One region of the Acidovorax sp. M2(2025) genome, then DNA from elsewhere that is predicted to be linked to it. Evidence: predicted binding sites of a transcription regulator. Region 1 holds the regulator's gene; each other region holds the start of a gene.

The links. The regulator LexA, encoded in region 1, represses DNA repair genes until DNA is damaged. The targets are predictions, from matches to a motif close to ACTGTATNNNNATACAGT.
Region 2: the regulator LexA is predicted to act here: its motif matches at 3,954-3,971, upstream of ACOYR3_RS08240 (PA0069 family radical SAM protein).
Region 3: the regulator LexA is predicted to act here: its motif matches at 5,344-5,361, upstream of recA (recombinase RecA).
Region 4: the regulator LexA is predicted to act here: its motif matches at 4,819-4,836, upstream of imuA (translesion DNA synthesis-associated protein ImuA).

The regions. Positions count from the first base shown of each region.
Region 1 covers NZ_CP186262.1:2,626,048-2,633,872, reverse strand. Annotated here, with positions in the region: gene ACOYR3_RS12295 (asparaginase) at 154-1,113, opposite strand; gene lexA (transcriptional repressor LexA) at 1,203-1,877, shown strand; gene ACOYR3_RS12285 (hypothetical protein) at 2,046-2,582, shown strand; gene ACOYR3_RS12280 (D-2-hydroxyacid dehydrogenase family protein) at 2,854-3,861, shown strand; gene ACOYR3_RS12275 (branched-chain amino acid ABC transporter substrate-binding protein) at 3,979-5,106, opposite strand; gene ACOYR3_RS12270 (hypothetical protein) at 5,237-5,491, opposite strand; gene ACOYR3_RS12265 (DNA polymerase III subunit chi) at 5,815-6,249, opposite strand; gene ACOYR3_RS12260 (leucyl aminopeptidase) at 6,268-7,764, opposite strand; gene lptF (LPS export ABC transporter permease LptF) at 7,788-7,825, shown strand, end outside.
Region 2 covers NZ_CP186262.1:1,796,845-1,804,669, forward strand. Annotated here, with positions in the region: gene ACOYR3_RS08215 (cytochrome ubiquinol oxidase subunit I) at 1-989, opposite strand, end outside; gene ACOYR3_RS08220 (GbsR/MarR family transcriptional regulator) at 993-1,604, opposite strand; gene ACOYR3_RS08225 (acyltransferase family protein) at 1,795-2,913, shown strand; gene ACOYR3_RS08230 (hypothetical protein) at 2,975-3,352, opposite strand; gene rnk (nucleoside diphosphate kinase regulator) at 3,414-3,827, opposite strand; gene ACOYR3_RS08240 (PA0069 family radical SAM protein) at 4,003-5,226, shown strand; gene ACOYR3_RS08245 (IPTL-CTERM sorting domain-containing protein) at 5,347-6,993, opposite strand; gene ACOYR3_RS08250 (sodium-dependent bicarbonate transport family permease) at 7,456-7,825, opposite strand, start outside.
Region 3 covers NZ_CP186262.1:123,226-131,050, forward strand. Annotated here, with positions in the region: gene sucD (succinate--CoA ligase subunit alpha) at 1-733, opposite strand, end outside; gene sucC (ADP-forming succinate--CoA ligase subunit beta) at 749-1,909, opposite strand; gene argC (N-acetyl-gamma-glutamyl-phosphate reductase) at 2,119-3,054, shown strand; gene ACOYR3_RS00530 (hypothetical protein) at 3,187-3,654, shown strand; gene recX (recombination regulator RecX) at 3,667-4,128, opposite strand; gene recA (recombinase RecA) at 4,219-5,283, opposite strand; gene ACOYR3_RS00545 (MarR family winged helix-turn-helix transcriptional regulator) at 5,445-5,948, shown strand; gene ACOYR3_RS00550 (LysR substrate-binding domain-containing protein) at 5,921-6,880, opposite strand; gene ACOYR3_RS00555 (tripartite tricarboxylate transporter substrate binding protein BugE) at 6,989-7,825, shown strand, end outside.
Region 4 covers NZ_CP186262.1:2,976,106-2,983,930, reverse strand. Annotated here, with positions in the region: gene katG (catalase/peroxidase HPI) at 1-1,448, shown strand, start outside; gene pcaC (4-carboxymuconolactone decarboxylase) at 1,536-1,928, shown strand; gene ACOYR3_RS13865 (LuxR C-terminal-related transcriptional regulator) at 2,115-2,663, opposite strand; gene ACOYR3_RS13860 (CoA transferase subunit A) at 2,747-3,466, shown strand; gene ACOYR3_RS13855 (3-oxoacid CoA-transferase subunit B) at 3,469-4,107, shown strand; gene ACOYR3_RS13850 (DUF4148 domain-containing protein) at 4,259-4,549, opposite strand; gene imuA (translesion DNA synthesis-associated protein ImuA) at 4,878-5,759, shown strand; gene ACOYR3_RS13840 (Y-family DNA polymerase) at 5,722-7,191, shown strand; gene ACOYR3_RS13835 (error-prone DNA polymerase) at 7,197-7,825, shown strand, end outside.

The DNA.
Region 1 (7,825 bases):
TGCACCCCGCGCCCGCCTGCGGCGCGCCGGGTTGCCCCACAAGACGGCCTGCCCTGTGCAGGCCGTCTTGCTGGGCGTTGGCCAAGGATGCTCTGCACGAATCGAGCGGAAAGCCGCAGATGCACGCGGCGCGGCGATTCGTGAAGAGTTTCCCTAGGCCCGCTGGCGCAGCAGCTCCAGCAGCAGGGAAATGCGGGCCTTGACCGGCGAAAGCCCCTCGGAATCGGGCAACGCATCGCCGGGCTTGGGCAGCACGCGCCCTTCGGCGCAGCGGGTGGACCGCACCACCCGCACGCCCCGGCCCTGGGCCCGCAACAGCGCGGCTTCCAGATCCCGGTGCAGGGTGCCGTTGCCGGTGCAGGCCACCACCAGCCCGTCCACCCCGTCGCGCACCAGCGCGTCCACCAGCAAGCCGGACGCGCCCGCATGGCTCACCACGATCTCCACGCGCGGCCACAGTGCAGCAGGCGCTATGTTTTCAATAGCGCCTTGCGCAGGCAGTTCGGGCGCGGGCGGCCAATCCTGCGCCAAACGCACCCTGCCCTCTTCCACCCAGCCCAGCGGCCCCGCGTCGCCGGCATTGAAGGCATCGACGCGGTAAGGGTGCACTTTCTGGACATTCCGGGCACCGTAGATCTTGCCGGACGCCACGGCCAGCACGCCGCGGGCACCCTCGGCTGCCGCAACAGCCACCGCATCCAGCAGGTTCTGGGGGCCATCCGGCGCCAGCGCCGTGGCCGGGCGCATGGCACAGGTCAGCACCACCGGCTTGGCGGCAGTCTGCAGCACCTCGTGCAGGAACCATGCAGTCTCCTCCAGCGTGTCCGTGCCGTGGGTGACCACCACGCCCCGCACGTCCGGCTGCGCCAGATACTGCGCACAGCGCTGCGCCAGCGCCAGCCATACCGCGGCGTCCATGTCCTTGCTGTCGATCTGGGCCACCTGCTCCGCCACCAGCGGCCCCCGCGCTGCTGCCTGCAACCCCGGCACGGCAGCCAGCAGTTGCTCCACCCCCACCTGGGCGGCCGTATAGCCAATGTTGTCGCCGGCCTGGGCCGAGGTGCCTGCGATCGTCCCGCCGGTGCCCAAAACCACGATTTTTTGCTCACTCACTTGCGCGCTCCGAAAAACTGGTGAAAAATACAGTTACTGGATTAAAAAACAGTTGGCCTTCCTTACCGCCGTCTTCAACGGGAACCACCATGCTCGACAGCCCCAAACTGACCGCCCGCCAACAGCAGATTCTGGATCTCATCCAGACCGCCATCGCCCGCACCGGGGCGCCGCCCACCCGCGCCGAAATTGCCGCAGAACTGGGCTTCAAGTCCGCCAACGCCGCCGAAGAGCACCTGCAGGCGCTGGCGCGCAAAGGCGTGATCGAACTGGTCAGCGGCACGTCACGCGGCATCCGCTTGCGAAGCGAGACAGTGCGGTCCATCAATGCAGCCCGGGGCACCCAGTTCCACCTGCCCATTCCGGGCCTGTCACAACTGGTGCTGCCGCTGGTGGGCCGTGTTGCCGCAGGCTCGCCGATTCTCGCGCAGGAACACGTCGATCAGACCTACAGCGTGGAAAACAGCCTGTTCCAGCACAAGCCGGACTACCTGCTCAAGGTGCGCGGCATGTCCATGCGCGATGCCGGCATCATGGACGGAGACCTCCTGGCGGTGCAAGCCACCCGCGACGCGCGCAACGGCCAGATCATCGTGGCCCGGCTGGGAGACGACGTCACCGTCAAGCGGCTGCGCCGCACCGCCAGCACCATCGAGCTGCTGCCCGAGAACCCCGACTACCCCGTGATCGTGGTCCAGCCGGGCGAGCCTTTTGAAATCGAAGGCCTGGCCGTAGGCCTCATCCGCAACACGATGCTGATGTAGCGGCCGCGGGTCGAACGCCGCGCTGGCGGCGTTCAGCCCTCTTTTTCTACCGCATCCCAGGTGGCGGGCGTTGGGCCTCCCAGCAATGGAGCTGGCAGGTCGGCCCTGGGGTGCGGGTCCGTTTCGCAATCCTGCCTGTGTTCGATCCCCGACTTTCGGAGTTTTCACATGGGAACCATTGCCTCACCCTCTTGCACCGCGCTGCTGACCCCCTTGCGCGCGCTGGCCACCTGGTTGCGTTCTGCTGCGGGGCCCTCAGGCGCGCTGGCTGGCACAGCCGGCGCTGCCGCTGCTGCTGCCGAGAATTCGGTGGCCTCCACGACCGGCCAGGACGGCCTCGCGGCCACTGCCCGCCCCCGCCCGCCCGAGCCCGCAACCCAGCGGCCGTTGCGCGGCAACTGGCCCTTCACCGTGAATCCCCCCTCGGCCCGACCCGTTCCCGGGCCGGCATCCGCCCCTCCGCAAGCCGCCCCCTGGACGGCAGTGCCCTCGCAGGCTAGGTCCGCCACCACCGTGCGCAGCCGCTGGCCCAAGGGCAACGCGGCCGGCAAGGGCAGCGCGCCGGATGGAACGCTGCGGGTGGTGCGCAGGGGTCCGCACGGTACAGGCGCACAAGGCAGGCTGGTGATTGCCGGCCGGATGGCCGACGTCTGCGCCGAACTGGACCGCATGGTGGCGCTGGAAGCGGCATTGCAGACCTCCTGACGCAACGGGGGACGTGGCAGCGCGCCGGCTTCAGGCAACCCCGCGGTCCAGCCGTCCACGGCGGGCCTTGCTTTCCTGGTCCGCTACTCGGCGCTACCAGCGATCCCGCAAAAGCAGCACAGCGCCAGCGGGCACACGGGCCGCGGAGCCTGCAGGGCCGGGCCGGCAGCTCTGCAACGCCTGACAGCCTGTCACCAAAACACCCCGCCATCCAGGCCCTTCAGCCTGCGCCGCAGCCATGCGGGGTGTTTTGCCAAGGCACAATGTCGGGATGAACATCGTGATTCTCGACGACTACCAGGACGCAGTCCGCAAGCTCCACTGTGCCGCACGGCTCGACGCCTACACCGCCAAGGTGTACACCAACACGGTCAAGGGACTGGGCCAGCTTTCGGTGCGTTTGAAGGACGCGGACATCATCGTGCTGGTGCGGGAGCGCACCCAGATCACCCGGCAGCTGGTCGAAAAACTCCCCCGCCTGAAGCTCATTGCCCAGACTGGCAAGGTAGGCAGCCACGTCGACGTGACGGCCTGCACCGAACGCGGGATTGCCGTGGCGGAAGGTATCGGTTCGCCCGTGGCTCCAGCGGAGCTGACCTGGGCCCTGGTGATGGCCGCGATGCGCCGGCTTCCGCAGTACATTGCCAACCTCAAGCACGGCGCCTGGCAGCAGTCGGGGCTGAAGGCGGCATCGATGCCTCCCAATTTCGGCCTGGGCAATGTGCTGCGCGGCAAGACGCTCGGCATCTGGGGCTACGGGCGCATCGGCCAGCTGGTGGCTGGCTACGGCCGCGCCTTCGGGATGAATGTGCGCGTCTGGGGCCGCGAAGCATCCCGGGCACAAGCCCTGACGGACGGCTACCAGGCCGCAGCCACGCGCGAGGAATTTTTCTCGCAATGCGACGTGATCTCGCTGCACCTGCGCCTGAACGACGAAACGCGCGGCATCGTTTCGCTGGAAGACCTGTCGTGCATGAAACCCACCTCGCTGCTGGTCAATACCTCCCGCGCGGAGTTGATCGAGCCCGACGCGCTGATCGCCGCACTGAACCGCGGCCGCCCCGGAATGGCCGCCGTGGATGTGTTTGAAAGCGAGCCCATCCTGCAAGGCCACGCACTGCTGCGGCTCGAAAACTGCATTTGCACGCCCCATATCGGTTATGTGGAGCAAGACAGTTATGAGCTTTATTTTGGTGCGGCCTTCGATAACGTGGTGAATTTCATCAAGGGCACGCCCACCAATATCGTGAACCCCGGCGCCTTGCAGGTGCGGCGCTGAACCCATAGCGGTTGTTCTGGCTGCCCAAAAGGAAAAGGCTTCCCGAGGGAAGCCTTTTCCTTTGATACCGGCCGGCAAGGGCTGAACCCCGCCGCTGCCGAGCCAGGTTCGCTCCAATTACAGGGGCGTCTTCTTGCCGTCCTTGTAGACGTACAGGGTGATCGCGGGGTTCTTCATTTCGCCGTTGGGCTCGAAGGCGATCGTGGAGGTCACACCCTTGAAGTTGGACTTGGCCAGCTCAGGCGTGTAGACCTTGGGGTCCACGGAGTTGGCGCGCTTCATGGCGTCCACCAGCAGGAACGTCGCGTCGTAGGTGTAGGGGCTGTACACCTGGAACTGGCCGGGGTACTTGGCGTCGTACTTGGCCTTCCAGGCCGTGCCGCCAGGCATCTTGGCCAGCGAAGAGCCGCCTTCCGCGCACACCACGTTGGCCAGGGTCTTGGCACCGGCAGCCAGCTTGGCGATTTCAGACGTGCAGACGCCGTCGCCACCGAAATACTTCACGTTGCCCATGCCCAGCTGTTCCATCTGGCGCAGCATCGGGCCGGCTTGGGGGTCCATGCCGCCGTAGAAGATGGCATCGGGGTTCTTGGACTTGATGGCGGTCAGGATGGCCATGAAGTCGGTGGCCTTGTCGGTCGTGAACTGCTCGTCCACCACCTTCATGCCCTTGGCGGCCGCCGTCTTCTTGAACACGTCTGCCACGCCCTGGCCGTAAGCGGTACGGTCGTCGATGATGGCCACGGTCTTGAGCTTGAGCGTATCCACCGCGTAGAACGCCAGGCCAGCGCCCAGGGCGTTGTCATTGGCGATGATGCGGAAGGTGGTCTTGTAGCCGGGCTTGGTCAGGTTGGGGTTGGTTGCCGCGCCCGTGACGTGGGGGATGCCGCAGTCGTTGTAGACCTTGGAAGCGGGGATGGTAGTACCGGAGTTGAGGTGGCCAACCACGCCTGCAACCTTGGCGTCGCACAGTTTCTGTGCAGCGGCTGTGCCTTGCTTGGGATCGGCAGCGTCGTCTTCAGCGACCAGTTCGAACTTGATCTTCTTGCCGCCGATGGTGACGCCTTGAGCGTTCAGCTCTTCAATGGCCATGCGGGCGCCGTTTTCGTTGTCCTTGCCGTAGTGAGCTTGGGCGCCGGAAACCGGAGCCACGTGGCCGATCTTGACCACCTGCTCTTGTGCAGAGGCCACGCCGGCAACAGCCGCGATAGCGGCAACCACGGTCAGTTTCAACTTCAATTGCATATCAATCTCCAGTAAAGATAAACGCTGAGAATGTTCTTGTGTCTCAACGCAGGCGAACATATCGCAATTTACGGGCCAGATCATTAGGGAACACGATAAAGCGCGAGAGAAACCACAAGGGAATACCCTGTCATCTCCTTGGCGCAGAAGACGTGCCGCTGGCCAGTTCGTCCGCCACCGCTTCGTACACAGCGTGCCGCACCACGGATTCGATTTCTTCACGCAGCCGCGGCAGCACCGATCGTGTCTGTTCTTGCACCACCGTGGCGATGGCTTCGCGCAAACGTTGATCCAGAACAACGTCCACGCGCTGCATCACGCGGTGCACCATGTACTCCTCCATGCCTTCGGGCAACGGCCGGTGCGGCATGGGCCGAGCGGTCATTGCGGCAGCCGCAACGGCAGGCTGTGCTGGCGAGGGCATGGGCACTGCAGCCGGCCTGGCCGTGGGCACCTGGCCGGAGCCCGGGACCGTGGCACGCGGCACCATCACCGCGGGCGGAGGGGCGCTGGGCAGCGGCGGGCGCCCCAGCGCTGCTGGGGCGGCATCGGCCGTCGCGCGGCCCGCACCAGAGGGCGCTGGAGGCACGGCCGTGGTGCGTGCCGCCGGGGCGACGGGGGCTTGCAGGGGCGTGGATGCCGGCACCTGCACCACTTCGGTGAGCGTGGGGACAAAGCGCGGCGGTGTCTTGGGCGGAAGAGAAGCCATCAGCCAGCTTTCAGTACAAGGTCGTGGCGGACGATGGCGTAGCCCTGCGATGCATAGAAGCGCCAGCGTGCCCGCGCACCGCTGCGGTCTGCCTCGTCCTGCGCGCTGACCACTTCCACCACCCGTTCAAAGCGCTCAAACCCCTGCGGAACCTCGGCGTGCAGGTTCAGCAGCACGTCCTGGTGCGGGGCCCCACCCGGGTCAGCCGCGAGCACCACCGGCGAGGCCCGCAGCAGGCGTTCGTCCGCATCCTGCGTGCAGTGCGCCACGAAATCCTGCGGCCCCAGGTTCCACAGCATCTTGTCCAGCATGGCCAGCGCCTGCGGCGGCGCCGCAATCACCAGCCGGCTTCCGCTGCGCTGCACTTTCCGCGCAAAGCGGCAGGCGTAGGCCAGCTTGTCCGGCGCATTGAAATGGAAGGCGACTTCGGTCATCGGCGCCACCGCCTGCGGTCAGGCCGCCCGGGCCCGGGCTGTGCGCCGGGGCGTGGCAGGCTTGGCCGCCGCCAGGGTGCGCGACTGTTCCAGCAGGTAGTGCACGAGCAAGCCGACCGGCCGCCCTGTGGCCCCCTTGGCGGCCCCGCCCTTCCAGGCCGTGCCGGCGATGTCCAGGTGCGCCCACGCAAGCTCGCCCACGAACTTCTGCAAGAACTTGGCTGCGGTGATGGAGCCTCCGGCCCGCCCGGCCACGTTGCCCATGTCCGCGAAATTGCTCTTGAGGCCGTCCGCGTAGTCATCGTCCAGCGGCATCCGCCAGCACGGGTCCTGCGCCGTTTCTCCCGCCTGCTGCAGGGCCGAGGCCAGTGCGTCATTGTTGGCAAAGAGCCCGCTGCGCACGCCGCCCAGCGCGATCACGCAGGCGCCGGTCAGCGTGGCAATGTCCACCACGGCGGCCGGCTTGAACCGCGCCGCATAGGTCAGTGCATCGCACAGCACCAGCCGGCCCTCGGCGTCGGTGTTGAGGATTTCAACGGTCTGACCGCTCATGCTGGTGACCACGTCGCCGGGCTTGACCGCGCGGCCGTCGGGCATGTTCTCGCAGGCCGGCACCAGGCCCACCACATTGATCGCGGGCTGCAGCTCCGCCAGCGCGCGGAACGTGCCCAGCACGCTCGCAGCGCCGCCCATGTCGAACTTCATCTCGTCCATCTCGGCCGCGGGCTTGATGGAAATGCCGCCGGTGTCGAACGTGATGCCCTTGCCCACCAGCACCACCGGCGCCTGGTCCTTGCCAGCGCCGTTGTAGCGCAGTTCGATGAAGCGCAGAGGTTCTTCGGAACCGCGCGCCACGGCCAGGAACGCCCCCATACCCAGGCGCGCGACCTCGGCCGGGCCGTGGATCTTGCATTGGATGCCCGGCAGCTTGGCCAGCGTCTTGGCCGCATTGGCCAGCAAGGTGGGGGTGGCGTGGTTGGCGGGGCGGTTGCCCCATTCGCGGGCAAACTCCACGCCGGCCACCAGGGCCACGCCGGTGTCGAAATCGGTGCGCACCGCCGTCGCGCCGGGCACGCCCAGCACACAGCGGCCCAGGCTGCGGGCCTCGACCTTGGTCTTGGTGGCGGTGTAGACGTAGCTGGCGTCGGCCACGGCCTGCACGGCAGCACTGACCGCGCCGGCCGCGGGTTCTGCCGCAAAGCACAGCACGGCGCGCTTGGTCTGCGGCGCCTTCAGCGCACCGGCGACGGCCTGCACGGCCTGGCGGGTCGCACGCGCCGAACCGTCGCCCTGCCCCACCAGCACCACGCGGCGCGCGGCGATGGCGGGCGCCTGGTACAGCTGCAGGTGCTTGCCCGCCTTGGGAACGAGATCTCCGTTCTTGAGCGCCAGGGCCGCCAGGGCGGACAGGGCGTCCTTGCCCGGCTTGAAGCCTTCGGGCAGCAGGACGACCAGCAGGTCGCATTTCTCCGACGCTGCGGCAGCAAGGTCAAGGGTCTTGAGATCAAAGTTCATAATCAGTGTTTTCCTTCGAGCCAATGTTATTCGATTCATCCATTCGCAAGGAGCTGGCGCG
Region 2 (7,825 bases), 830 kb from region 1:
ATGCCGACCATCACGCGGAAACTCCAGAACACGGGTGCCACGGGTGGATGGGCCCCCGGAAATTCGTTCAGGCCCTTCAGCTCCGCGTTGATATCGTGCGCCAGGATCAGGCTGGCAGCGTGCGGGATCTGCAGGGCGTAGTCGGTACGCCCGTCCTTCTCGTTGGGCCAGCCGGACAGCGTGAGCGGCGCGCTTTTTTCGGTGTGCCAGATGCCTTCAATGGCGGCGATCTTGGCGGGCTGATGCTCCAGCGTGTTCAGGCCGTGCAGGTCTCCCATGAAGATCTGCAGTGGTATCGCAATGGCCACGGCCGTGATGGCGGTGCGCAAGGCCCGGCGCGTTCCGTCGTTGGCGGCGCCTTTCACAAGCTGCCAGGCGCTCACGCCCGCGATCAGGAACCCGGCCGTGAGCGTGGACGCCAGCAGCTTGTGGCCCAGCCGGTACGGGAACGAGGGGTTGAACACAATGGCCAGCCAGTCCACCGCGTGGAACTTGCCATCGATGATCTCGTAGCCCGCGGGCGTCTGCATCCACGAGTTCAGGCTCAGGATCCAGAAGGCCGAGAGCGTGGTGCCCAGCGCCACCATGAGCGTGGCCACCAGGTGCATGCGCTCGGACACGCGCTGGCGCCCGAACAGCATGATGCCCAGGAACGTTGCCTCCAGGAAAAACGCCGTGAGCACTTCGTAGCCCAGCAAGGGGCCGGCGATGTTGCCCGCGTGCTCCATGAAGCCGGGCCAGTTGGTCCCGAACTGGAAGCTCATGGTGATGCCGGAGACCACGCCCAGGGCGAAGGTGAGCGCGAACACCTTGGTCCAGAAGTAGTAGGCCTGCTCCCAGCCCTGCGCGGCCGGCGTGCCCTGGGTGGCGGTGTGCCGCAGCCGGAAGAACACCAGGAACCAGCACAACGCGATCGTGATGGTGGGGAACAGGATGTGAAAGCTGATGTTGGCCGCGAACTGAAGGCGCGACAGGGTGAAGGTGTCCATGCGTCAGGCTCCCGGGCTGCTGGCGGCGCCGGTGGCAGGTGCCGGGGCGCTTGCCGCTGCGCTCTTGCCGGTGACGCGGTCCTTGAATTCCAGCACCCGCGCCACCGCGGCGCCCATGCCCATCAGTTGCAGCGCGGTGTCGGGCGCCAGGCGCTGCACGTCGTCGAACCAGGCCATCAGGCGGTCGATGAGATCGTGCATCTGGCGCATCCGCTCCTGGGCGTGGCGCTCTTCGTCCGTAGCGGCTTTTTCCAGCAGGGCCATGCGCAGCATCGACAGCGTGGGCTCGACCTCGCGGCGCCGGCGCTCCTCGGCAAGGGTGCGGAAGATCTCCCAGACGTCCTGCGGCGCCTCGAAGTACTCGCGCCGGTCGCCGGGCTGGTGGCTGAGCTTGACCAGCCGCCAGGCTTGCAGCTCCTTGAGCCCCATGCTCACGTTCGAGCGGGAGAACGCCAGCGTGTCCGCGATCTCGTCGGCGGCCAGGGGGCGTGGCGACAGGAACAGCAGCGCGTAGATCTGGCCCACCGTGCGGTTCACGCCCCAGCGGCTGCCCATCTCGCCAAAGTGCGCCACGAATTGGCGGTTCAAAGGTGGCAAAGGGTTGATGTAGGTCATGAAGCGGCATTGTGCGCCAAATTTTCTGAAATTTCAGTAATTACTGAAATTTCAGAAAATCACGGGAAAAGGAACGCTGTTCGGGCCAGGGGCGCACACGGGGGACTCCCCAAAATGGCAAGACAGGGCGACAATAGGGGTTTCTCCTGAAGTACGGCTGCCGCAGCTCCTGCCCGCCGCCCGCTCCGCGATGTCCTCCACACCTTCCCGAATGCCCTTGATCGACATGGTCAAGGGCTTGGCATGCATCACCATCGTCTGGCACCACCTGGCGTTTTACGGACCGATGTCGGACATTGCCCAGCCCCTGGCGCCCGGGCTGATCGGCTGGCTCTATGACTACGGGCGCATGGCCGTGCAGGTGTTCCTGGTGCTGGGCGGCTACCTGGCCACGGCCAGCCTCGCACCCCAGGGCGTGCCCCGCTTCGGGCACGCGGGCAATGCCGTCGCCAAGCGGTTTATCCGCCTGGTGGTGCCGTACGCCGTGGCCTTGCTGCTGACGGTGCTGGTGGCGGCGCTGGTGCGGCCGTTCATGGCCCACCCCTCCGTGCCGGACGAGCCCACGCTGTCGCAGCTGTTGGCCAATGCCCTCTTGCTGCAGGACATCGTGGGGGAGGATGCCCTGTCCGCCGGGGTGTGGTACGTGGCCATCGACTTCCAGCTCTTTGCCCTGAGCGCGCTGGTCTGGGCCGCAGTCCGTGCGTGCCTGGGGGCCTGGGCGCGGCAGCACGCCGCCCGTCTGGTGCAAACGCTGGTGGTGGTGGGCGTGGCCGCCTCACTGTGGATCTTCAATCGCCTGCCCGGGCTGGATATGTGGGCGGTCTACTTCTTTGGCGCCTACGGTCTGGGGATGCTGGCGTACTGGGCGGTGCATTCGTCCCGGCCCTGGGCCTGGACGGCCGTCATCCTGCTGCTGGGCGGCATGGCACTGGCACTGGACTTCCGCGGCCGCATTCTGGTAGCGCTGGTGACGGCGCTGTGCCTGGTGGCCGCCCTGCGCTCGGAGCCGCTGAAGGCGGTGCGCGGCTTTGCCCCCCTGGTGGAGATCGGGCGCATGTCGTACTCGGTGTTCCTCGTGCATTTTGCCGTGTGCCTGCTGGTCAATGCCGTGGTCAGCCACTTGTGGCCGGCGTCGCAGGAACTCAATGCGCTGGGGATGCTGCTGGCCTTCGGCCTCTCGCTCGCTGCGGGGCGCCAGCTCTATCTGCGTGTGGAGCGGCATGTGCCGTCCTGGTCCACCGCGCTGCGGTGGCAGGCGGGGCTGGTGGGCGCAGGCATGCTCGTGGCGCTGTCCAGCAACTGGGCCTGAGCCATCGCGGCCGTCCGCTACCGTGCGGGGCCGGCGCGTGCGCAGCGTCGGAGGCGCGCCGTCAATCCAGGCGCTTGCGCTCGCGCCGTTTGCGCTGGCGGTCCAGGAACCAGGCCATGAACGGCAGGATGAGCATGGACCCCGGGACCACCCAGACCAGCAGATAGGGGCTCACGGAGGACGCCGAGCGCATCACCTCCCGCAGATGGGTCCGCTCGGCCGCGTCCCAGTTGCCTTGCCGGCGCTGCTGCACCAGCCAGACCACCGATCCCCGCAGGGTGGCCATCTCCCGCTTGAGCCGGCTTTTTTCGCGGCTGTTGCCGGCCAGGAACGAGCAGAACCACTCGGGAGCGCGCTCCATGCGCCGCTGGAAGGCGACGGTCGAGTCGGGGTCGAAGGCCTCGGGCGGCTGCGGGGTCTCGGGGGGCGGCGTGTTCATGGCGGAGGCCATTGTCGCGGCACAGGCGGCTGCGCGCCAACCCCCCGATGGCCGCGCCGCTTCAGCGGTGCAGTTCGCCGGCGCTTTCGGGCTGGTACAGGATGTCCTTCACGCGCACCGTCATCGACTTGCCGCCAGGCCCCGGCCAGGCCAGCTCGTCGCCCACGGCCAGGCCCAGCAGCGCGCTGCCCACGGGGGCCAGCACGGAGATGCGGTCCGCCGTGCCGTCGGCGTCGCGCGGGTACACCAGCGTCAGGCAGAACTCCTTGCCCGTTTCCAGCATGGAGAACTGCACGGTCGAGTTCATGGTGACCACATTGGGCGGAATCTCTTCGGGCGCCACCACATCCGCCCGGTCGAGCTCTGCCTGCAGATCGGCCTTGCCCGGGAACACGCTGGCGGGGAGGGCGGCCAGCAGGGCTTCAATGCGTTCTACGTCGAGCGATGACAGGGTGATTTGCGGCTTGCGCGCCATGGGGTACCTCTTCGGATGGTGGGGGACAAAGCGCGGGACTGTAGACGATCGGCAATGTCGCACTGGTGCGCGCGGTCTATGGGCCTTCCGGGCGGTCGTGGATGGACGCCTGTCAGCGAATGTGATACTGTACAAAAATACAGTTTTTCGGGTCCAACCCATTCGCTCTGCCTTCATGCCGCGCCCCATCACCACCGACCGTTCCGACCTGCCGGCCGGCCCCGAGACCGTCCGCATTCCCCTGCAGGCGGTTCGGGGCCGGGGCGCCGCCAGCGCCATGCCCCACCGGTTTGCGCGAGACCAGCGCGAGGCGGTGGATGACGGCTGGGGTCGAACAGCGCCTGGCCCCGTGCCTCCACCCCATGCCGAGGATGCCGGCGGCGCCCCGTATGGCAGTGCGCCGCCGCTGGACGAAGAAGATGGCGCGCCCGCCCCGGCCACCCGCGTGCACCTGGAGACCGCGCGCAGCGCAATCACGTCCAACGACTCGCCGGACATCTTTTTCGAGTCGTCGGTCAACCCGTACCGGGGCTGCGAGCACGGCTGCATCTACTGCTATGCGCGGCCCACCCACAGCTACCTCAACTTCTCGCCGGGCCTGGACTTCGAGACGCAGATCGTCGCCAAGCACAACATTGCCCAGGTCCTGCGGCAGGAACTGGCGCAGCCGCGCTATGTGCCCCGGTTAATCAACATCGGCTCGGCCACGGACTGCTACCAGCCGGTGGAGCGCGATCTGCGCCTGACCCGCGGCGTCATCGAAGTGATGCGGGAAGCGCGGCACCCTTTCTCGCTCATCACCAAATCCAGCGGGGTGGAGCGCGACCTGGACCTGCTGTCCCCGCTGGCCGCGCAGCGGCTGGCGGCGGTGTACGTCACCATCACCACGCTGGATGCCGAACTGGCGCGGCGCATGGAGCCGCGCGCCGCGGCGCCGTACCGGCGCCTGCGGACCATTCGCGCGCTGGCCGACGCCGGGGTGCCGGTGGGGGTGAGCGTGGCGCCGCAGATTCCTTTCGTCACCGAAGACATGGAGCAGGTGCTGGAGGCCGCCCGCGAAGCCGGCGCCCGCACCGCCTTCTACACCGTGCTGCGACTGCCCTGGGAACTGAACGCCTTGTTCCAGGAATGGCTGCAGGTGCACTACCCCCAGCGCGCCGCCCGCGTGATGGCGCGCGTGCAGGACCTGCACAACCTCAGCGCGCCGGAACGCACCGCGGGCAAGGCGTACCAGAGCGACTTTGCCACCCGCATGAAAGGCAGCGGCCTGTGGGCCGACCTGCTGCGCCAGCGGTTTGCCGCCACCTGCCGGCGCCTGGGGCTGAACAGCGAGCGCGAGGAACTGGACCTGGGGCTGTTCCGGCCCGGGCACCTGCGGGGGCAGAGCAGCTTGTTTTGATCCCTGCCAGCGACTGGCTGCGCCGCGCCACAAAGCGCAGATTGATGCGGTGGCCGCGGACGGGTTCCGGCAAAGCTGCCCCGGCCGCATGCGCCAGCGACCGACAGACCATCTGCTGGGTCAGGTTCCGCGCCGTCGTGTCCAGGCAAATCCGAAAATCCCAACAAGAGAAGAAAGAAGAATGAGGGCCCACTGAGACAGCGTAGGGATCGCCGCCGCTCCTGCTGCCAATGGAACCGCCAGCGCTACCGGATCATCAATGATTCCCGGAGTTGCGTTGAGGTCTCCCGTGGAGGCTCCTGTGGAGCCCGCATTCTGTGCATCGCTGACGGTAAAGCTCAGCGCATTGTCCCCAACGGGCGTTGTGGGCCATTCCACCCAGGTGCTGCCCGTGTACTTGAGCAGCTTCGACCCCACAGGGATCGGTGATGGGAAGGTGAGTGTCACGGTCAACGACCCGCCTGCCGGACCCACAGCCCGAAACCCCATTTGCCCATACGGATAGGAACTCTCGCTAGGCGCAGGAGCGGCCGCAGGTGTCTGGTTGGTGCTGGTGATACCCCATGTTCCACCTACCCGCAGTACCACGTTCCCACCGGGGGTGCTGAGAGTTTGTGACTGGGAAACGAAGTTGGCAGTCACTGATTTGGAACTGGTAACTGCGGCAATGTTGCATGTGGCACCCAAGCAATCCCCGCTCCAGTGGGTGAACGTGTAGCCTGGATTCGCGCTGTAGGTGCATGTCGTGCTATCTCCATGTGTCACGGGGTTGTTTGTGCAGCTCACGGTGCCTGCCCCAGCAGGGAGCACTTGGGTGCCGATGCCATACGTGTTCAGCGCGAAGTTGGCCTGGACACTGCGCGAACTGGTGACGTTGCCAAGCACGCAGGTTGATCCAGAGCAGTCGCCCGACCAGTTGGTGAAAGAGTAGCCTGTGGATGCCGTGGGTGTACAGGTCGTGTTGCCGCCGTGGACGACCGGGTTGCTTGTACAGGCAGCGGAACCGCCGCCGGGCGGCGAGGCGGTCACAGCCACGTCATAGCCCTTGTCTGCGGAACAATTCGCCGGAGAGACCACCCCAGCGCCGCCACAGGTCCAGTTGTAGGTCGACAGGTTGGCCGTGACTGCCGATGCCGTCCCTGCGCTGCAGAGATCGGCAGCCGGAGCCGATGAGAAGAGTCCGCCTTGCGCCGCACCACAGGCGCCGGTTGGAACATCCTGAATCAGCAAATCGTCCAGCAGCAACAGAAACTTGTCATTGGAGTTGTTGCGGAATGCGATGCGGACTGTCTGTCCGGCATATGCCGCCAATGACAACTCGTGGGGGGTCCAGGCAGCTGCTTCTTGCCCAACCGTCAGCAGCACGGTCGTGAAGTCGCTGGGGTTACTACCTCCAGTAGAGAGGCGGACTTCATAGCCGTCGCGGAAGTCGAGGTCGTAAGCGACGGCCCTCCAGGACAGTCGCGTGCCGGCCGTAGCAGTGACCTGCGGGAGGATCAACCAGTCGTCCGCGGTGCCAGGCGGGGCATACCAAGAGGTGCTGAAAGCGGCGCAGTTGCCGATTTCGCGTCCGAAATCATCGCGCACGACCCACGCATTGTTGACATAGGAGACGCTCGCCGCCGCCGTGAGGCCATCGCCGTTGTGCGTGATCAAAGGCGCTGGAACGGCCGCTGGGGAAGAGTTGCAAGCAGTGCCGAAATTTTCCTGGTACAGAATGGTTTGGGCCTGACTCTGGGCGGCAAGGCCGAGGAGTGTGGCGAGCACAAGCGGGAGTATCGAAATTCGAGACATGTGATCAGTCGTCCAGCGAGGGAGTGGAAGAGCAACTCTCGACAGTGCTTTGCCGAAGAGCAGGGCCGCAAGATCGCAAGTGAGGGGGGTCGCACTGACTCCGACGAGTTGCCGGGAGGAAGCGCCTTGCTGGACATTGAAGTTATCTGCAGGAAAAGATTCTTGCAATATATAAATGTCCGCATTTGGGCCGTGCGGCCTGTTGCATGGGACTCTCGCAATTCGGTCCGATGCGCGGTCGCTGTCGCTGCGGGCGCAGGGGTTTTTGAAGGTAAGGAACGCGCGCATGCACCGGTGGATCGGTGGTTTCGGGCATAAGAATATTGTGCAGATGGGGTTGTAGCGCTTGGAGGATAAGTGCAAGCAGCTATCAAATTGATAGCCGCTTGTGGCGTGTGCGGATGCGAGGTGCGTGGTGGCTGCGGGCGGCCCTCCTCATCCACCCCACACCCGCTCCACCACCTGGGCGTACACGGGGATGCCCAGCACGATATTGAGCGGGAACGTCACCCCCAGCGACAGGCTTACGTACAGCGACGGATGGGCTTCCGGAATGGCATACCGCACCACGGCCGGCACAGCGATGTAGGACGCGCTGGCTGCCAGCACCATCAGCAGCACGGCATCGCCGGCGGGCACCTGCAGCAGCCAGGCCAAGCCCAGGGCCAGCGTGGCGTGGCTGATGGGGCCCAGCACGGCATACGCCAGCAGCCAGGGCGACTGCTGCCGCACCGCGGGCAGGTTGCGAGCGGTGGCCAGGCCCATGTCCAGCAGGAACAGGCACAGCATGCCTTTGAACAGGTCG
Region 3 (7,825 bases), 2.4 Mb from region 1:
CAGCGATGAAGCCCACCACGGGTTTCTTCATGTTGGCCTTGCACCATTGGGCGGCTTCGGCTTCGTCAGGACCGCCGATTTCGCCGATCATGATCACGGCGTCCGTGTCCGGATCGTCGTTGAAGGCCTTCATCACGTCGATGTGCTTGAGGCCGTTGATCGGGTCGCCACCGATACCGACGGCGCTGGACTGGCCCAGGCCCACTTCGGTCAGCATGGCCACGGCTTCATACGTCAGCGTGCCCGAGCGGGACACCACGCCGATACGGCCCTTGCGGTGGATGTGACCGGGCATGATGCCGATCTTGATTTCGTCAGGCGTGATCAGGCCGGGGCAGTTGGGGCCCAGCAGCAGGGTCTTCTTGCCGCCGGCAGCTTCCTTGGCCTTCATCTTGTTGCGCACCATCAGCATGTCGCGCACGGGAATGCCTTCGGTGATGCAGATGGCCATGTCCAGGTCGGCTTCCACGGCTTCCCAGATCGCGTCCGCAGCGCCTGCGGGCGGCACGTAGATCACCGACACGGTGGCGCCGGTCTGCTTTGCCGCTTCCTTGACCGAGGCGTAGATCGGGATGTTGAAGATGGACTCGCCGGCCTTCTTGGGGTTCACGCCCGCCACGAAGCAGTTCTTGCCGTTGGCGTATTCCTGGCACTTCTCGGTGTGGAACTGGCCGGTCTTGCCCGTGATGCCCTGGGTGATGACCTTGGTGTCTTTGTTGATGTAGATCGACATGTGTGTTCTCCGGGCTTACTTGACGGCAGCAACGATCTTGGTCGCGGCTTCGGCCATGGTGTCTGCGGCGATGATGGGCAGGCCGGACTCGGCCAGCATCTTCTTGCCCAGCTCTTCGTTCGTGCCCTTCATGCGCACGACCAGCGGCACGTTCAGGTTCACGGCCTTGCAGGCGGTGATCACGCCGGTGGCGATGGTGTCGCACTTCATGATGCCGCCGAAGATGTTGACCAGGATGCCCTTGACCTTGGGGTTCTTGAGCATGATCTTGAAGGCTTCGGTGACCTTCTCGGGGGTGGCACCGCCGCCCACGTCCAGGAAGTTGGCTGGCTCGCCGCCGAACAGCTTGATGGTGTCCATGGTGGCCATGGCCAGGCCGGCGCCGTTCACCAGGCAGCCGATGTTGCCGTCCAGGCTGATGTAGGCCAGGTCGAACTTGGAGGCTTCCACTTCGGCCGGATCTTCTTCGTCCAGGTCGCGGAAGGCCACGATTTCGGGGTGGCGGAACAGGGCGTTGGCGTCAAAGTTGAACTTCGCGTCCAGGGCCATCAGGTTGCCCTTGGAGTCGCAGTTCAGCGGGTTGATTTCCACCAGCGACGCGTCGGTTTCCATGTAGCACTTGTAGATCTTGGCGAAGATGTCCACGGCTTGGTCGATGGAAGCGCCGGTCAGGCCGATGGCTGCGGCCACCTTGCGGCTTTGCGCTTCGGTGATGCCGACCAGCGGGTCGATCATCTCGGTGACGATCTTCTCGGGCGTGGAGTGGGCCACTTCCTCGATGTCCATGCCGCCTTCGCTCGAGGCGATCAGGGCCACCTTCTGCGTGGCGCGGTCGGTGACCAGCGACACATACAGTTCGTTCTTGATGTCGGCGCCGTCTTCGATGTACAGGCGGCGGACCTTCTGGCCTTCGGGGCCGGTCTGGTGCGTGACCAGCTGCATGCCCAGGATTTCGCTGGCGCGTGCCTTCACGTCGTCAATGGTCTTGGCAACCTTCACGCCGCCGCCCTTGCCACGGCCACCGGCGTGGATCTGGGCCTTCACAACCCACACGGGGCCGCCGAGCTTCTGGGCTGCTTCCACGGCTTCTTGCACCGTGAATGCGGGAATGCCGCGCGGAACGGGCACACCAAAATTGCGCAAGATTTCCTTGCCTTGGTATTCGTGAATCTTCATGAGGTCTCTCTCAGGAATGGTGGGTTTACCCGTTTGCCATGATTGGAAATGTCTGGCCGCGGGCATGGGACATGGCAACCCACGACTGTATCATGCTGCAATGCACCATCCTTTTGCAGGCCTTACAGTCGGGGGTGGTGCCCGCAGGCCCCCGGGTCATCCCTGCCCGGGGCGCCTCGGAGCCTGTGCCACGTCCACCAGGAGCAACCATGTCCCATAAAGTCTTTATCGATGGCGAAGCCGGCACCACAGGTCTGCAGATCCGTGAACGCCTGCAGACCCTGCCGCAGATCGAACTGGTGAGCATTGCCCCCGAACTGCGCAAGGACCCTGCCGCCAAGCGCGACCTGGTCGCCGGGGTGGACCTGGTGGTGCTGTGCCTGCACGACGATGCAGCGCGCGAGACCGTGGCCATGGTGGATGCCATCACGCAAAGCACCGGCCGGAAGATCAAGATCATCGACGCCAGCACCGCCCACCGCACGGCGCCGGGCTGGGTGTTCGGGTTTCCCGAGCTGGCCCCCGGGCAGGCCCAGGCGGTGGCCCAGTCAGACCGCGTGGCCAACCCCGGCTGCTATGCCACCGGCGCCATTGCGCTGCTGCGCCCGCTGGTGGACGCCGGGCTGCTGCCCGCCGACTTTCCGGTGGCCCTGCCCTCGGTCAGCGGCTATTCGGGCGGCGGGCGCACCATGATCGAGGCCTACGAGGCCGGCACGGCGCCGCTGTTCGAGGCCTACGCCCTCACGCTCAAGCACAAGCACCTGCCCGAGATCATGCGCTACACGGGCCTCACCCGGCGACCCATCTTCGTGCCGGCCGTGGGCAATTTCCGCCAGGGCATGCTGGTGCAGCTGCCGCTGCACCTGGACACGCTGCCGGGCGCGCCCAAGGCGGCCGACCTGCACGACGCCCTGGCCGCGCACTACGCCAAGACCAACACGCCCGAGCAATGGGTGAGCGTGCTGCCCCCCACCGAGGACGGCAAGCTCGACGCCACCGCGCTCAACGACACCAACAAGCTGGAGCTGCGGGTGTTCGGCAATGAGGAATACCGCCACGCCGTGCTGTTGGCGCGGCTGGACAACCTGGGCAAGGGCGCCAGCGGCGCCGCGGTGCAGAACCTGCGCCTGATGCTGGGGGCGTGACCGGCACGCGGACGCAGGAGCGGGCGCGGTTCCGGCGTCTGCCGTAGCCGCAACGGGCACCCGTCCGACAAGGGACGCGCGCAGGGCCTTCTACCGTGGGCCCTGCTGCCAACCACCCTTGCAAGGACTGCCATGAATGCCCCGCCCGACGACCGCCCGCTTCCACACGCCACCGCCACGGCGCGGCCCAGCGCCCCCGCGCCGCGCCCGACCAGCGGACGCGAGAACAAGGGGCTGATGGCCTTCTTCATTGCCGCGGCCGTGCTGGCGCTGCTGATCGTGCTGGGGTTCAACCTGCTGGGCCCCGAAGGCGCCTCGCGCACCGGCGTGGGCGACGGCCCGGCGCAGTCCACCGCGGGGCCCACCACGGGAGGCCCCAGCCCTGGCGCGGACCGCTCTTCTGCGGGCGGCGCCGCTCCCACCGGCGCAACAGCGCCCACCGTGGAGTCGCCAGCACCCCAGGCCGCCGATACCCCCACCGCCGCCGGCCGAGAAAGCGTGGGCGCTCCCAAGGGCGGGGCGCTCCAGTCCGGCAACAACGTGCCCGAAGGCCTGAGCGGCCAGGGCGCCGCCGGCCAGGCGCCACCGACCTCGCGCTAGGGATAGTCGGCGCTACGCTTCAGGCTCCGGCGCTTCGCCGCGCACCACGCGGCGCACGATGTCCCCCGAGAAACCGCGCGCCGCCAGAAAGCGGCTTTGCCGCGCCCATTCGCGCGCATCGTCCCCCGGGGGCGTGCCGAACTTGCGCAGCCACAGGGCGTGGGCACGCTGGAACTCGCTGGATTTGAGGCCCGCCACGGCCTGCTGCACGGCCTCGGACGCAATGCCCTTGGCTTGCAGTTCCTGGCGCAGGCGCGCCGCGCCCAGCTGGCCGGCACGGCGGTGCAGCACGGACTCCACCACACGGCTTTCGCTGATGAAGCCCTTGGCCTGCAGGTCGTGCAGGACCGCCGCAAGGTCGTCACCCTCCTGCACGTGGCGCGCCAGCTTGCGGCGCAGTTCCTCCAGCGAATGCTCGCGCTGGCTCAGCAGCCGCAGCGCGCGGCCTTTGAGCGAGAGGGTGGGGGCTGCCATCGGGCCTCGATTATCAAAAATGATAGCTGCCAGCGCTTGACTGGCAAGCGCTGGAGGCCAATTTGACCATTACGGCGCAGTGCGCGCCGGTCAGTCGGCGCTGCCGCCGGCCTGGGCCGCGGCGGGGGGCAGGAGCGCAATGCCCAGCCCTTCGCGCACCTTGTTCTCGATTTCCATGGCCAGCTCCGGGTTCTCGCGCAGGAACTCGCGGGCGTTGTCGCGGCCCTGGCCGATCTTCTCGCCGTTGTAGGCGTACCAGGCGCCGCTCTTCTCGATGACCTTGGCGTTGACGCCCATGTCGATGATCTCGCCCTCGCGGCTGATGCCCTCGCCGAAGAGGATGTCGAACTCGGCCGTCTTGAAGGGCGGGCTCACCTTGTTCTTGACCACCTTGACCTTGGTCTCGTTGCCGATGGCTTCCTCGCCCTTCTTGATGGTGCCGGTGCGGCGGATGTCCAGGCGCACCGAGGCGTAGAACTTCAGCGCATTGCCGCCGGTGGTGGTTTCGGGGCTGCCGAACATCACACCGATCTTCATGCGGATCTGGTTGATGAAGATGACCATGCAGTTGGTCTTCTTGATGGTGGCGGTGAGCTTGCGCAGCGCCTGGCTCATCAGGCGGGCCTGCAGGCCGGGCAGGGCGTCGCCCATCTCGCCTTCGATTTCGGCCTTGGGCGTCAAGGCGGCCACCGAGTCGATGACGATCAGGTCCACCGCGCCCGAGCGCACCAGGCTGTCCACGATTTCCAGCGCCTGCTCGCCGGTGTCGGGCTGGCTGATGAGCAGGTCGGGCACGTGCACGCCCAGCTTTTGCGCGTACTGGATGTCCAGCGCGTGCTCGGCATCGACGAAGGCGCAGGTGCCGCCCTGCTTTTGCATCTCGGCAATGACCTGCAGCGTGAGCGTGGTCTTGCCCGACGATTCAGGGCCGTAGATCTCGATCACCCGGCCGCGGGGCAGGCCGCCCACGCCCAGGGCGATATCCAGGCCCAGCGAGCCGGTGGAGACGACCTGGATGTCCTCGATGGCCTCGCCTTCGCCCAGGCGCATGATGGTGCCCTTGCCGAACTGCTTCTCGATCTGTGCGAGCGCGGCCGCCAGGGCCTTGGCCTTTTCACTGTTGGCGGGATTGTTGCCCTTGACTGCGACGTCCATGAGAAAACTCCTTGAAAAACAACGGGTTGGATGGCTGCACCGCTCTGCAATTAATCACAGTCTGGATGCTTGAACAGTAGTTTAGGGGCGGCTATCTGCATTTCCAACCATTTTTTAGTCAGTTTAGCTGACCAAATGCCGGGCCTGCGCCACAATGCGCCATGGCCTTCGACACCTCCCTGACCCGCCCCGTGGACGACGGCTGGCGCCAGACGCACCTGGGCCGCCTGCTGGGCCACGCCATGCGCCGGTTTGACGCGCGGGTGCTGCAGCTCATGGCGCGCGCCGTGGAGGTGCCGCTGGCGCTGTCCAACCTGGCAGCGCGCGACCAGGTCACGGCCGCGCACGTGCACATCACCCGGCACCTGTCGCTGCAGGGCGACCGCCTGACCGACCTGGCGCAGCGCGCGGGCATGACCAAGCAGGCCATGGCCGACCTGGTGGACCAGTGCGTGGCCTGGGGCCTGGTCACCCGCGCGCCGGACCCGCGCGACGCCCGCGCCCGGCGCGTGTGCTTCACGCCCACCGGGCTCGCGTGGCTGGCGGCGTTCCAGGCCGCGGTGGCGCAGGCCGAGGCCGAGTTCCGCGAGGAGGTGGGCCCGGAAGTGGCCACGGTGGTGGCGCTGGGCCTGGAGGCCTACGCGGGCGCGGCCGGCGGCGACTGAGGGGCCGGCGCCGCGGCTTCCGCCGACTGCAGCAGCCACTGCCGGAAGCACCGCAGCGCGTGCACCTGGGTGCGCCCCTCGGGGTAGCAGAACCAGTAGCCCAGCTCACTGGCGTAGCCGCTGGTGGGGGCCGGGGTGCCCTCGAACACGGGCTCGCGCACCAGCCCGGCCGTGATCTCGTCCTGCACCAGGCAGCGCGGCACCAGCGCCAGGCCCATGCCGGCCATCACCGCGCGGATCATGGTCTGGAACTGGTCGAACTGCGGGCCGGCCAGCGGGTCCACCAGGCCGGCCACGCCATGCGTTTCGCTCCAGCGCAGCCAGGCGTCGGGCACGGTGACGTGGCGCAGCAGGGTCTGCCGGGCCAGGTCGCGCGGGTGGTTCAGCGGCCAGTCGGCCACCCTGGTGCGCGGGGCGATCAACGCCACGTCGCGCCCGGTGATGTAGTGGGCATGGGCGCCGGGCCAGTGGCCGTCGCCAAACAGGATGGAGCAGTCCAGCTCCGGCCGCTCGAAGTCGTAGCTGTGCACGTAGGGCACGAAATGCAGTGTGATCTGCGGGTGCAGCTGCTGGAACTGCGGCAGCCGCGGAATCAGCCACTTGGCGCCAAAGGTGGGCAGGCTGGACAGGTGCAGCGCGCCGCCGCCGTCGTCGCTGGTGATCAGCTCCAGCGTGGCCGCCTCCAGCTGGGCCAGCACCGCCCGCACGGCCTTTTCATAGCGCTCGCCGGCGGGCGTCAGGGCCAGGCGCTTGCGGCTGCGCTCGAACAGCGGCACACCCACCCAGGTCTCCAGTTCCTTCACCTGCTTGCTGACCGCGCTTTGCGTGAGGTGCAGCGCCTCCGCGGCGCGGGACACGCCGCCGAACCGGGTCACGGTGGAAAACGCGCGCAGCAGATGCAGCGGCGGAGCCAGACGGCGCAGGGAGGACATGGTAAGTACTCAAATCATTCCAAATGGGAATGTTATCAGGCACATCCGTTGCTTGGTCAAGACCACCCATTCTTTTAACCTTGCTGTTCTTCAAAGGAGAAATACCCCATGCAACGCCGTCACCTGCTTTCTGCACTGGCCGCCGCGTCTTTCGTTCCTGGAATGTCTTTGGCGCAAGAGGGCAAGCCCCTGCGCATCATCGTTCCCTTCCCGCCCGGTGGCGCCACCGACATCACGGCGCGCAGCCTGCAGGAATCGCTGGCCCGCATCCTCAAGCAGCCGGTGGTGCTGGACAACCGCGGCGGCGCGGGCGGCTCCATCGGCATGGCCGAAGTGGCGCGGGCCCCGGCCGATGGCCTGACGCTGGGCGTGGCCACGCTGTCCACCCACGGGGTGAACCCCGCCGTGTTCAGCAAGCTGCCCTACCAGCCGCTCAAGGACTTCGTGGGCGTGACCGAGATCGTCAAGGCGCCGGGCGTGGTGGTGATCAACCCGGCCGTGCTGCCGGTGAAGGACTTTGCCGACCTGGTGAAGCACCTCAAGGCCAACCCCGGCAAGGTGTCGTACGCCACGCCGGGCAACGGCACCATCGGCCACATGTGGGGCGAGCTGTTCAAGAGCAGCACGGGCACCTCGATGGTGCACATTCCCTACCGTGGCGCGGGCCCGGCCATCAACGACGTGCTGGCCGGCCAGGTGGCGGTGTACTTTGACCAGGTGGCCTCCTCGCTGCCGCACATCAAGGCCGGCAAGCTCAAGGCCCTGGCCGTGTCCTGGCCGGGGCGGCTTGATGTGCTGCCCGACGTCCCCACCTATGCCGAGCTGGGCTACAAGCAGGCCAACGAGCCGTCGTGGTTCGGCCTGGTGGCCCCGGCCGCCACGCCGCAGGCGGTCGTGGACCGCATCCAGCAGGCGGTGGCCCAGGCCCTGAAGGAGCCCGCCGTG
Region 4 (7,825 bases), 350 kb from region 1:
TCGGCAACATGGGCATGAACGACGAGGAGATCGTGGCCCTGATCGCCGGCGGCCACACGCTGGGCAAGACCCACGGCGCCAGCGCCGCCACGCACGTCGGCGTGGACCCGGAGGGCGCGCCCATCGAGCAGATGGGCCTGGGCTGGGTCAGCACCCACGGCAGCGGCAGCGGCGCGGACGCCATCACCTCGGGCCTGGAGGTGGTGTGGACGCAGACCCCCACGCAGTGGAGCAACCACTTCTTTGAAAACCTGTTCAAGTACGAATGGGTGCAGACCCGCAGCCCGGCCGGCGCCATCCAGTTCGAAGCGCAGGACGCGCCGGAGGTCATTCCCGACCCGTTCGACCCGGCCAAGAAGCGCAAGCCCACGATGCTGGTCACCGACCTCACGCTGCGCTTTGACCCGGCCTTCGAAAAGATCTCGCGCCGCTTCCTGAACGATCCGCAGGCCTTCAACGAAGCCTTCGCCCGCGCCTGGTTCAAGCTGACCCACCGCGACATGGGCCCCGTGGCGCGCTACCTGGGCCCCGAGGTGGCGAAGGAAGAACTCATCTGGCAAGACCCGCTGCCCACGCCCGCGCACCAGCCCACGGCGGCCGACATCGCGGACCTGAAGGCGCAGATTGCCGCCTCCGGCCTGTCGGTGAGCGAGCTGGTGTCGGTGGCCTGGGCCTCGGCCTCCACCTTCCGCAGCGGCGACAAGCGCGGCGGCGCCAACGGCGCGCGCCTGGCACAGGCCCCGCAAAAAGACTGGGCCGTCAACCAGGCCGCCGCGGCCGTGCTGCCCCGGCTGCAGGCCCTGCAGCAGGCCTCGGGCAAGGCATCGCTGGCCGATGTGATCGTGCTGGCCGGCGTGGTGGGTGTGGAGCAGGCCGCCCGCGCCGCCGGTGTGGCCGTCGAGGTGCCGTTTGCACCCGGCCGCGTGGATGCCCGCCCGGACCAGACCGACGTGGCCGCGTTCGCCGTGATGGAGCCGGTGGCCGACGGCTTCCGCAACTACCGCCGCGTGCCCGGGGGCGCCGCCACCGAGGCCTTGCTGGTGGACAAGGCGCAGCAGCTGACGCTGACCGCGCCCGAGATGACCGTGCTGGTGGGCGGCCTGCGCGTGCTGGGCGCCAACCATGACGGCAGCCGGCACGGCGTGTTCACCGACCGGGTGGGCGTGCTCAGCAACGACTTCTTTGTGAACGTGCTGGACATGGGCACCGTGTGGAAGCCGGTGGACGCCACGGCCGAGCTCTTCGAGGGCCGGGACCGCAAGAGCGGCGCGGTCAAGCACACCGCCACGCGCGCCGACCTGGTGTTTGGCTCCAACTCGGTGCTGCGCGCGCTGGCCGAGGTGTATGCCAGCGCCGATGCGCAGGAAAAACTGGTGCGCGACTTCGTGGCCGCGTGGACCAAGGTGATGAACCTGGACCGGTTTGACCTGGTGTCCGCCAAGGGCTGAGGCGGCCGCAGGCAAGGGGAGGGTGCGGCGGGCGCGCGGCGACTACCATGCGGGGACTTTTGTCCCCCTAACAAGGAGCACCCGCGCATGACGCAACCCACCCCCTCCAAGGACTTCGACACCGGCCTGGCCACGCGCCGCCAGGTCATGGGCGATGACTATGTGGACCGCGCCCTGGGCAACGCCACGGCGTTCACCCAGCCCATCCAGGAATACATCACCCGCAACGCCTGGGGCGACGTGTGGCAGCGCCCCGGCCTGGACCGCCGCACGCGCAGCCTGATCACGGTGGCCATGCTGGTAGCCCTGGGCAAGCAGCACGAGCTCAAGGGCCACGTGCGTGGCGCGTTGAACAACGGCGTCACCGCCGAGGAACTGCAGGAGGTGCTGTTGCACGCCAGCATCTACTGCGGCCTGCCCAGCGCGGTGGAGGCGTTCCGCACAGCCGCCGAGGTGGTGGACGGTCCGTTGAAAGGGTAGGCAAAGCGGGGCGCAGCGGTGCGCCGCGCGCGCACCTCGGCTCCTTCATTCTTCTTCATTCGCCATGACGCGCTCACAGCGTGTGAAACAGGCGCGACGCAAACCAGTGCACCCGTGGAACTGGCTTTGCCAGGCCACCGGGTGCGTCCCCCCGGGGGGAAGACGCGAAGCGGCTCAGGGGGGGGCTTAACTCCCCCCCGCCAGCAGCTTCTGCACCAGGTCTGCCGCCGTCGAGGCGTTGTACTTGCGCATGAGCCGGGCGCGGTAGATCTCCACCGTGCGGTGGCTGATCTCCAGCGTGCGGCCGATCTCCTTGGACGTCAGGCCTTGCAGCAGCCGGGCGGCCACCTCGCGCTCGCGGCCGGTGAGTTCGGCCTTGACGGGGCGTTGCGCGCTCAGGTCCTCGAAGCTCCAGATGCCCGAGGCGTGCGGGTTCTCGCGGTTCAGCGCGCGGCCCGACACGTGGCACCAGAAGACCTCGCCGTTGGCCCGCTTCATGATGCGGTTGTCGGCGTAGTGGCCCTTGGCGTTCAGGATGGGCTCCATGTGCGCGCCCAGGCGCTCGTATTCGTCGGCGCTGGGGTAGAGGATCTGGAACGACTGGCCGATCAGCACCTCGCGCGAGGCGCCGAACATTTCGCAGACGTGGCGATTGCAATCCACCATCGTGCGGTTGCGTGAAAGCACCAGCCCCACGGGGGCCATGTCAAAAGCCAAGCGGTAATCCACGTCCATGGGCGAGATAGTGCAAATCTTTACGAAATACTACTTATTTACGTACGTAGTATCGTAGCGCATCCCAATTCAAGGAGACCGTGGTGAACAAGTTATTCCCCTCCGCCGCCGAGGCGCTCAAAGGCGTCGTCGCCGATGGCCAGCTCATGGCTGTCGGGGGCTTCGGGCTGTGCGGCATTCCAGAAGCCCTGATCGACGCGTTGCGCGATTCGGGGGTGAAGAACCTCACCGTGATTTCCAACAACGCGGGCGTGGACGGCTTCGGCCTGGGCAAGCTGCTCGAAACCCGCCAGATCAAGAAAATGATCTCGTCCTACGTGGGCGAAAACAAGGAGTTCGAGCGCCAGTACCTGGCGGGCGAGCTGGAGCTGGAGTTCACGCCCCAGGGCACGCTGGCCGAGAAGCTGCGTGCGGGCGGCGCGGGCATTCCGGCCTTCTTCACCAAGACCGGCGTGGGCACTATCGTGGCCGAGGGCAAGGAGCTGCGCGAATTTGACGGCGAAACCTATGTGATGGAGCGCTCCCTGGTGCCCGAGGTCTCCCTGGTCAAGGCCGACGTGGCCGACACGTCGGGCAACCTGCGCTTCAACCTCACGGCCCGCAACTTCAACCCGGCTGCGGCCACGGCGGGCAAGATCTGCATCGTCGAGGTGGAAAAGATCGTGGAAGTGGGCGAGCTGGCCCCGGACGACATCCACCTGCCCGGCATCTACGTGCACCGCATCGTGCTCAATGCCACGCCCGAAAAGCGCATCGAAAAACGAACGATCACCGAGACCAAGACCGAGAAAGCAGGAGCCTGACCATGCCGTGGACCCAAGACCAGATGGCCGCCCGCGCGGCCCAAGAACTCGAAGACGGCTTCTACGTGAACCTGGGGATCGGCATCCCCACGCTGGTGGCCAACTTCACCGGCGACAAGGAAGTGTGGCTGCAGTCTGAAAACGGCATGCTGGGCATCGGCCCCTTCCCGACGGACGACAAGGTGGACCCGGACCTGATCAACGCCGGCAAGCAGACGGTGACCACCATCAAGGGCTCGTCCATCTTCGGCAGCGACCAGTCGTTTGCCATGATCCGCGGCGGCAAGATCAATCTGTCCATCCTGGGCGCCATGCAGGTCAGCGAAAAGGGCGACCTCGCCAACTGGATGATTCCCGGCAAGATGGTCAAGGGCATGGGCGGCGCCATGGACCTGGTAGCCGGCGTCAAGCGCGTGATCGTGCTGATGGAGCACGTGGCCCGCAAGAAGGATGGCACCGAAGACCTGAAGATACTGCCCCAATGCACGCTGCCCCTGACCGGCGTGGGCGTGGTGGACCGCATCATCACCGACCTGGCCGTGCTGGACGTGACGCCCCAGGGCCTCAAGGTGGTGGAACTGGCGCCGGGAGTGACTTTCGAGACCCTGCAGGCCAAGACCGGCGTGACGTTGATCCCGTAACGCGCCAGCGCGTGCGAGGCGCGCCGGCGGACCGGTTCGTCCGGCCGCATAAAAGCAAAGGAGCAAAAAAGGCCGGGGCCCTATGGGGCCCCGGCCTTTTGCATTCTGCGGGGTCATGGCCCTCCCGCGCTGGCAGGGAAGGCCGCAGCCATTACAGGCTGAATTCGCCCGAAGGGATCTTGCCGGTGCGCAGGGCTTCGGCAGCCTGGGCGCGCACGGCAGCGCGGTCGGCCGTGCTCTTGTAGGTCACCACGCGGGAGCCTGCGGGTTCCTGGCTGCGGGTGGCAGCCACCGTGGCGGCTTCGGAAGCCACTTCAGCGCGGGTGCGGTTGGTCTGGAACTGCGTGGCGAATTGCGAAGCGTCGGCTTCGTCGGCCTGGGCACCGAAGGAAGCGAAAGCGGCCACGGCAGCGATGGAGAGGATACGTGCGGTCTTGTTCATGATGGATTCCTAGTTAAGCGTCTCAGAAAAGCCGGTGCAAGAACCATTCTTGAACCGGGTTCGGTGAGTCGCCTTGCGGGTTCGGCTCATCGATGGGATGAACTGTACGCCGAGGGGGTCCAGGGAAAAACCATCCAGTCGCAAACTAACTGTTCCAGTATTGGAAACAATGGGCCGACCCGGGCCGAAGGCACGGCGGCCGCAGCCGCGACGCTGGGGGCCCAAGTGCCCCGTGCTCCCGGTCCGCCATTCCCCCATTCGTGCAAAAGACTGGTTATATTTACAGTAATTTCATTGACGATGTCCCACGTTCCTTGCGATCCTTGCCATGCCTGCCTTGCGCCATTCCTTGCGGGTTGCTGCAGCCGACCTGCCTTCCGCCGTCCCTGGGGTCTGGCCCGCGGACGCGCTGTGCAGGGCGGAACTGGGGGTGCAGCCCACGGGGTTTGAGGGCCTGGACGCACAGCTGCCCGGCGGCGGCTGGCCGGTGGGGGCGTTGAGCGAGGTCCTGCAGCCCCTGGCCGGCTTGCACGAGTGGCAGCTGGTGCTGCCGGCGCTGGCGGGCGCCGCAGCCCGCCGGGCCGGTGCGGCGGTGGTGGTGGCGCCGCCGTGCGAGCCCTTTGGGCCGGCGCTGCAGGCGCAGGGCCTGCCGGCCGGGCGCTGGTGCGTGGTGCGTGCCGACGGCGCCGCCGCGCTGTGGGCGGCGGAGCAGGCCCTGCGGTGCCGGGATGTGATGGCCGTGATGGCCTGGCTGCCCCAGGTGCAGCCGGCCGCCCTGCGCCGGTTGCAACTGGCCGCGGCGCAGCAGCAGCAACTGCTGTGGGTGTTCCGGCCGGCCGGGGTGGCACCCCAGTCCTCGCCCGCCATGCTGCGCATGCAGGTGGAAGGCACGACCCTGGCGGGCGGGGCATCGGCGGCTCCGGGGCTGCGGGTGCGCATCCTCAAGCGCCGCGGCCCGCCCTTGGCGCAGGCGCTGGACCTGCCGGGCTGCCCGGCGCGCTTGGCCCAGGCCCTGGCGGCTCAGGCCGCACGCCGCCGCGCGGCGCAGGCGGGGGTGGGGGCAGGCCTGGCCACGGCCGCCGCACCAGGGGCAGCGCCGGGCGCGGCGGGCCGCGGCCGGGGCCTGGGGGCCGCCATCGCCACCCCCGCCGGGTTGTCCGAAGGAGCTGCGTATGCACTGGATCGCATTGCCCTTGCCGTGGTTCGCTGAGGCGCCTGCGGCCGCGCCCGCCGGCGCAGCGCCGGAGGCTGCGGGGTGGTGGGCTCTGCGCTTTACCCCGCGCGTGGCGCTGGTGGACGGCGAAGCCCTGGTGCTGGAGGTTTCCACCACCGAGCGGCTCTGGGGTGGGCGCGCCGCCTTGCGGGCCCAGTTGCTGCAGGCCTGGGGGGATGCCGCCGCTGCAGGGGCCGGCGCCGGGGCGCAACCAGCGGGAGGCCGGGCGCCTGCCTGCAGCGAATCGCCCTGCTGGGGCGAGGGCGCCACCGCGCTGGCGGCCCAGGCCCGGCTGCGGCTGGCCCAGGCCGGCCGGCCCGTGCCGGCGCAAGGCCCCGCCAGCCTGCCCTTGCACACGCTGACAGCGCTGCGTCCCCACGTGGCCAGCCTGGAGCGCCTGGGCTGCCGCACCTGGGGGGCGCTGCGTGCCTTGCCGCGGGCCGGGGTGTCGCGGCGTTATGGCGCGCAGGTGCTGCGCACGCTGGACCAGGCCCTGGGCGACGCCCCCGAAGCCCATGCCTGGCTGGAGCTGCCCGAGCAGTTTGCGCTGACGGGGGAGCTGCCCGCGCTGGCCGAGTCGGCCGAGGCGCTGCTGTGGGGGGCTTCGCGGGGGCTGACCGCCCTGCAGGGCTGGCTGCAGGCGCGCCAGCAGGGCGCCCTGGGGCTGGAGCTGGCCTGGCGCCACGACCTGCGGCGCCTGGACGGCGTGGCGATTGCGCCCACGCAGGCGCTGCAGGTGCGCACGGCCCAGGCCACGCAGGACATGGCGCACCTGCGGCGCCTGCTGGCAGAAAACCTGGCCCGCACCACGCTGGCCGCGCCGGCCTGCCAGATCACCCTGCGCCTGCTGGAGTCCGCGCCGCTGCCGCACCGCAGCGCGAGCTTGCTGCCGCCCACAGAGCCCGGTGGCACAGAAGGCGATGCCACCGGCGAAGCGCTGCACCAGCTGCTGGAGCGCCTTTCGGCCCGCCTGGGCGCGCAGCAGGTGCAGGCGCCGGTGCTGCAGGCCGACCACCGGCCCGAGTGCATGCAGCAGTGGCGGCCCGCCGCCGAGGTGCTGGGCCGCCGGGCCGGCCCAGGGCTTCCAGCCGGGGCGCACAGGCCCGATGCGGTGCTGTGGCCCACCTGGCTGCTGCGCACGCCCCGGCGCCTGGCCCTGCAAGGGCACCGTCCCTGCCACCATGGGCTGCTGCGCCTGCTGGCCGGGCCGCACCGGTTCGAGGCCGGGTGGTGGTCCTGCGCCGAGGCGCCGCCGCAGGACGGTGCCGCCAGCCCGGTGCCGGGCCTGGCGCTGCGCGATTATTTCGTGGCCCACAACGATGTGGCCGGGCTGGTGTGGGTGTTCCGCGAGCGGCTGCCGCCCCAGGCGGCCGAGGGGCCGGCTCCGCTGCGGCTGCCGCGGTGGTTCCTGCACGGCATCTTCGGGTGATGCGCATGGCTGCGGGTGCCCATGCCTTTGTCCCACCGCCCCAGGCCCAGCCGGGGCCCGCCGGCCTGCCGGGCTATGCGGAACTGCACTGCCTGTCGAACTTCAGCTTCCAGCGCGGCGCATCGCACCCTGCCGAACTGGTGGCGCGCGCGGCCGAGCTGGGCTACCAGGCACTGGCGCTGACCGACGAATGCTCTGTGGCCGGGGTCGTGCGCGCCCACGGGGCGGCCAGGAAGTGCGGCCTGCACCTCATCGTGGGCAGTGAATTCCTGTGGGGCGACCTGCGCCTGGTGGCCCTGGTGCGGGACGCCGAAGGCTGGGGCAACCTGTGCGAGTTCATCACCGCCGCCCGCGCCGCCGCGCCCAAGGGCGCGTACCGCGTGGACGCGGGCAGCCCCTGGCATTTGCTGCACGGCTGCGAGCTGCTGCTGGCCCCTTGCCGCGGACACTTTGATGCTTCTGATTTGATAGCTGTTCGCGCTTGCTTGGAGCGCGCTAGAGGCCATTTTGATGCAAATTTTGCGGGCCACCTCTGGCTGGCGGCCGAACTGCACCTGGGCCCGGACGACGGCCTGTGGCTGGCCACCTTGCAGCAGGCGGGCGCCGCGCTGGGCCTGCCCTTGGTGGCGGCGGG